Regions from separate parts of the Shewanella psychrophila genome, predicted to be linked through region 1. Evidence: riboswitches for the same ligand, from Rfam matches in the RefSeq annotation. Region 1 holds a riboswitch; the other holds the start of a gene.
The links. Region 1 has a riboswitch for thiamine pyrophosphate ahead of sps_RS07695 (TonB-dependent receptor). Riboswitches for the same ligand answer to the same signal wherever they lie in the genome.

Region 2: linked by a shared signal. The riboswitch ahead of thiC (phosphomethylpyrimidine synthase ThiC) and the one ahead of sps_RS07695 (TonB-dependent receptor) in region 1 are both predicted to bind thiamine pyrophosphate.

The regions. Positions count from the first base shown of each region.
Region 1 is NZ_CP014782.1:1,722,945-1,726,148, reverse strand. Features, by position in the region: gene sps_RS07705 (PaaI family thioesterase) at 1-514, shown strand, start outside; gene sps_RS07700 (YcfL family putative periplasmic lipoprotein) at 679-1,068, shown strand; TPP riboswitch at 1,212-1,328, shown strand; gene sps_RS07695 (TonB-dependent receptor) at 1,427-3,204, shown strand, end outside.
Region 2 is NZ_CP014782.1:1,305,324-1,308,527, reverse strand. Features, by position in the region: gene sps_RS05850 (hypothetical protein) at 207-1,268, shown strand; TPP riboswitch at 1,447-1,545, shown strand; gene thiC (phosphomethylpyrimidine synthase ThiC) at 1,775-3,204, shown strand, end outside.

The DNA.
Region 1 (3,204 bases):
AAGAGCATCCAACAATTTACCCTCTCATATAAAAGGCTTAGATGTTAAAGCGCTCGATGTTAAGACGCCTATTGCCAAAGAACTTGATGTTAAACAAATCGTTAAGAAGGCTACCGAGCTAAATGACTTCGGACACCTTTTAGGGCATGTGCCTTATACTAACTTTATTGGGATGAGTGTTGAGCGTTTTGGTGACGAACTGGTGTTTAGACTACCAGCGAAAGATGACAATATCGGTAACCCTACATTGCCGGCTATCCATGGAGGTGTCATTGCTGGTTTTATGGAGATGTCGGCGATAGTGCAACTTATGGTGTTTATGCATACTTCAAGAGTGCCTAAAGTGGTCGACTTTTCCATTGATTACTTGAGAGCCGGTTACCATAAGGACACCTTTGCCGAATGTAAGATCACCAGGCAAGGGCGCCGGGTTGCTAATGTGAGTATTAACTGTTGGCAAACCAACAGAAAGAAACTCATCGCTACCGCCAGAGCCCATTTCTTAATTGACTGATTTTTACCCAAATGCATGAGTCTGGCAAATCATCAGCAGTGAGGATTTTGGTAGTTAACCTTAGTGCGAGTTTAGGTTAAGCTCGTCTTATACACACTCGCCTACAAAAGTAGGTAATGATTAGCCCTCAATGAACAGGGCTAAAGAAAATTGGAGCGAATGAAATGAAGAAAATCGTTTTGGTCTTAGCATCGGCCCTTATTTTCACAGCTTGCGCCCAACACACTGCAGGCGTGATGGGCAGCTCCACCGGTGAAGTCAGAGTCGATAACAGCAGTTTTGCTCGTGAGGTCGGAGTCGAGCAATTAAAGGCCCGTCAACAGGGCGATTTATTGCAAGGATCTGGGGTGATCATGAGTAAGGTCTCCACCGATTTACGACTGCAATACAAATTTACCTGGTACGACATAAACGGATACACCTTAGAAGACGAAGCCAGCCCGTGGAAGTCATTGAAATTACATGGCATGCAACGTATGCAAGTCATGGCAGTTGCGCCAAATGTAAATGCTGTACGCTATGAGTTATATGTGAGAAAAGCTTTCTCTAATTAATTATTCTCATTGTTGGTGTTAAGCACATAGGTGCTTAACACGATAAAACGTCAGCCTAGCTGGCGTTTTGTTCTTTATTTGTATGTAAATCCATCATTTGATGGCATGTCTTTGTCAATACCTTGTTTTATTCATGTATAATCCCGTCTGCCAAGGGGTGAGACTGTTATTTTAATATACCAGTTTCTGAGATGTCTGATGACAAACCCTTTGAACCTGATCCGGCTAATACCGGCGTAGGAATGGGCCAATAGGTTTGATGCTTTCGAGGTGTCTGTTAAGAACATCTGTAGTCGACCACAACATCCTTTCTCGCTTTTCCAGTTGCCGGATCTCAAAAATTACAATTTGGGGTCCTATGTTTACACTTAAATCTTTATGTTTCGATTCTACCGTCTTGAAGAGACTCTCTCCGGTAGCGCTTGCGGTATCGACCGCATTAATCAGCCAGCACGCACTCGCTTCAGAACAAGCAGAAACACCCGTCGATGAGATGGAAGTCATTGTGGTGACTTCTGATTTTCGCGGCTCGACACTCGATAAGATGCCGTCGAGCATCACAGTTATCGATCAGCAGCAGATAGAAGACGAAGGCGCACAGCATTTTGAAGATGTGCTTAACTCCATCGCCAACTTTAACTGGTCAGGTGGTAGCTCTCGCCCTAAGTATTTCCAAATCCGTGGTGTCGGCGAGCAAGAGGAATATCAAGGTGCGCCGAATTCATCAGTTGGTTACATTATCGATGATATTGACATGTCTGGTCTTGGCATGGTGTCTAGTATGTATGATCTACAACAAGTTGAGGTACTTCGTGGCCCACAAGGCACTCGATATGGCGCCAATGCTTTAGCGGGCTTGATCTATCTTAAGAGTAATGATCCAACCGATGTGTTCGAGCATGGGGCTGAAGTATCTATGGGTGATGATAACCTCACGACGTTTAGTGGCTTTAGCTCTGGCCCGCTGACAGATTCAGGAAAGTTACTTTACCGGGTATCCTTGCAGCAACATCAGCAGAACGGCTATCAAAATAACCTCTACTTAGATCGCGATGACACCAACGCCCGTGATGAGTTTACTGGCCGAGCTAAATTGCGCTGGTATGCCAGCGATGATTTAGAGATAGACTTAACCTTACTTCACGCCGATTATGATAATGGCTACGATGTATGGACCTTAGATAACAATGGTGAAAATACCCTGACCGATGCGCCGGGTGTCGACAAGCAGCGAACCACAGGTAGCTCGCTTAAATTTACCTATACAGGTGCCGAGCAGTTCGAGCTGGTTTCTTTGACATCCTATGCTAACTCCCAGACTCACCATAATTATGATGGTGACTGGGCAAATCCAGATTACTGGGGCGGGCTAGATTGTGGTGGTGAGCCTTGCCAATACGATTATACCTGGGATAAGGAAGGGGAGCGAAATACCATTAGTCAAGAGTTTAGACTCAGCTCAACCGAAGCAGGCCGCATCTTTTCTGGTAGCACAGATTGGTTGTTGGGTGTTTATGGTATGCGCTTAACTGAAGACAATGACACAGTTGAAGATTACAACGGTTGGTTAGACGCTCTCTCTGCTGAATATGAAGCTAATAATACTGCCGTTTTTGGCCAATTAGATTCAGATTTAGGTGCGGGTTATGCGTTATCTTTTGGCCTTAGAGTCGAACGTCGAGACAGTGATTACAGTGACAGTGCTGGTGATAAGTTCAGCCCTGGTGAAACCATGTGGGGTGGACATATAGCCTTGAGCAAAGCGCTGAGTGATGACCATGAAACTTATGCCAGAATAGCTCGCGGTTACAAGGCTGGTGGTTTTAACATGTCCCTGCCTACTGAGTTGTCTGATAAGAAAGAGTACGATACCGAGACGCTCTATAACTACGAGATAGGGTTAAAGTCTAGCTGGCTAGATGGTGATGCCAGTACTAACTTCTCACTTTTTTACATGGATAGACGTGATCAGCAAGTCTCTGCATCACAGCAAAACCCAGAAGAACCACAGAAATTTATTCTTTACACTGAGAATGCCGGTAGTTCACATAACTATGGTGCCGAGCTAGATGCCAATTGGTATGCCACAGATAATCTTAAACTTTATGCCAGCCTTGGTTGGTTAGAGACGGCCTA
Region 2 (3,204 bases), 420 kb from region 1:
TTATTTCCAAGGGAAAACCAGATGATTGACTGATTATGGCCAGTTTGCTCATCATGAGTAACCTGATTCAGTAGCCATTAGAATGAACTTTATGGCTCATTAGGAATCCTAATTTTATCGTTATAGGGCCTAGATTAAGATTCTGGCAATGAGTTCGTCACTCAATGTAAGTGAAGTGACAATGATAAACCACAGGGATGATGTTATTGAAGGCGTTTCAGATAGAGGAAGTGTTAGTTAATGAAGACAGAGATGAACTGAAGGGACTAAAGGCAAGTACCTGTGCCGCGGATCTGGATATTCAGTTTGATGCTGCTGTCGAGCTTCCAGAGCTTAGCGATCAGCTTAGACCCTTTATCTTATCTGCAAATGAGCATGTTAATCCTGTTACCAACAAGCGCAGAATTTCCTGGTTATTGGTGATAATTCTTGTCATTATTTTTCATCTGGTAATGATGTTTATCTTAGATTTGCTCTGGACCCCAGCTCCTTTGTTATACCCGGAAAGCAAGATCAATGGCACTGAATCTGAGGTTCCTCAATTAAGCGCCTATATGTATTTTCAAGCTCCAGTGATAGCGCAAGAAAAATCAAAACGAGTAAAGAGTGAAGCTCCATCGCCTCAACTCGCAGCAGATGATTTGACACAGGGTGGTTTGCAACAAGTTCAGCCTAAGGAGAACTCAAAGCAGATGATGTCAGCCGTAAGGGACGACAAACCTGTGATAGAAGAGAGATTAGCGCAGAAATCTGTGGTACAGGATCGAGTGGTAAAAGAAATTAAACACCCTCTGGTTAAGCAAGATTTTTCCACGTCAAAGAAAGCGTTATCTGTGAGTAAACCTGCTTATTTTTCTTCCTCGGCCTATAGCAAGAATGACGAGAGCGAGAGGCTTAACATGTCGACGTTCAGTGCCTCAACTCAAGAATACCTTTCTCGTCAAAGAGAGGTGTCACTCAATGAGCTTTCTGTGGAGCAAGCCAATCAATATACCCAAACTAAAACACTCAGTGAGATGGATGGTGAGATGTTCATTCTCGAACTCCCCGAACTTGATATCTGGAGTGATGCTGAGTCCTTGGATAATGAGTTAGATCCTAATCGAATCGTCAAAAAGGGTAATACTTGCTACCGAATCGTGAAAACCCCCAACCCAATTAATCCCCATGCGGAGAATCTAGGTTATCCATTTCGCTGTGATGGTGACTCTGTTGCGGCGGCGTTAATGCGGGCTATAGCAAAAAAGGTGCATAGAAAGATCCATTAAGTCATCGTTATAATGATGAAATAATTTAATGGTAAAATAAATTTTTATACTTTAGTTTTGCGAATTAAATTTATTTTATTTAAATTCAACGGGTTATTTATTTTACTTCTGTGATATTTTTCGATTCCATATCTTTACAAAAGCCTTGTTAACTTTCATGTTTTAAGATTATACTGCTCACATCTTGTCGGAGTGCCTATTGGCTGAGACCGTTTATTCGGGATCCGTTGAACCTGATCAGGTTAAAACCTGCGAAGGAAACAAGCATGATAATGTCCATAAATCGTGTGAATTTCTGTATTCATTGAATCATTATATTTTGATTCAACGCCTGCTAATTTTAGAGTTATCGCCTCAACTTTTGAGACGACGATCTGGAGTCTTAGTATCTGGTTTCAGAATAGATCCGTTTATTGTCATTGTCTGTGACTTCGAGACTTTGTTCTCGTGTCTGCTATTCAACTCTCCAGGCAAGCAACTTCATTTCAATTAAAGTGAGATTGCTTATGTCAAACCGCCGCGAAACCCGAGCTCAAGCTCAAGAGTTCATCGATACCCTAAAGCCGTTACAGCACCCTAATTCTGAGAAAGTTTATTTAACCGGTAGTCGCGAAGATCTTCGTGTCGGTATGCGCCAAATTCTCCTGTCGGATACCATGGTGGGCGGAACAGAAACGGATCCTATTTTGGAGCCCAATGCACCGCTAAAAGTCTATGACTGCGCCGGGCCATATTCAGATCCTGATGCCAATATTAATGTCCGCCGTGGCTTGGATAAATTCAGAAATAACTGGATTGTAGAACGTGATGATACTGAGCAACTTATCGGTGCCAGTTCTGGTTTTACTCAGCAAAGACTCGCAGATGATGGCTTAGATCACCTGAGGTTCGATTCTCTACTTCCTCCAAGAAAGGCGAAACAAGGTCAGTGTGTGACTCAGTTACATTATGCCAGAAAAGGGATTATTACCCCTGAAATGGAATATATCGCCATTCGCGAAAACATGGCACAGTCTGAGATCACCGACGAGGTATTGACCCGCAAGGCTCCTGGCGAAAGTTTCGGCGCTTCGATTTCTGAGCCGATCACCCCCGAGTTTGTCAGAAGCGAAATTGCCAGAGGCCGTGCGATTATTCCGTTGAACATCAACCATCCCGAAGCCGAACCCATGATCATAGGCCGGAATTTCTTGGTTAAGGTCAATGCTAATATCGGCAACTCGGCGGTGACCTCATCTATTGAAGAGGAAGTCGAGAAGCTGGTCTGGTCTACCCGTTGGGGCGCGGATACTGTGATGGATCTGTCTACCGGACGTTATATCCATGAGACCCGCGAGTGGATCATTCGCAACTCTCCGGTGCCTATCGGGACTGTGCCAATCTATCAGGCCTTAGAGAAAGTGAACGGTGTCGCCGAAGATCTGACCTGGGATGTGTTTAAGGATACCTTGATTGAGCAGGCTGAGCAGGGGGTCGATTATTTCACTATTCATGCCGGCGTATTACTGCGCTATGTGCCTATGACGGCAAATCGCCTGACGGGGATCGTCTCACGCGGTGGCTCCATCATGGCAAAATGGTGTTTGTCCCATCATCAGGAAAATTTCCTCTACGAGCACTTCAGAGATATTTGTAAGCTTTGCGCCGCCTATGATGTGTCGTTATCTCTCGGTGACGGCATGCGTCCGGGTTCCATCGCTGATGCGAACGATGAGGCGCAGTTTGCCGAGCTCGAGACCTTAGGCGAACTGGTTAAGATCGCCTGGCAATATGATGTGCAGACGATCATAGAAGGTCCTGGCCACATCCCTATGAACCTTATTAAAGAGAATATGGATAAACAGTTAGCAGTGTGTGATGAAGCGCCTTTCTATACTTTAGGCCCACAAACGACAGATATCGCACCTGGATATGATCACTTTACCTCAGGCATTGG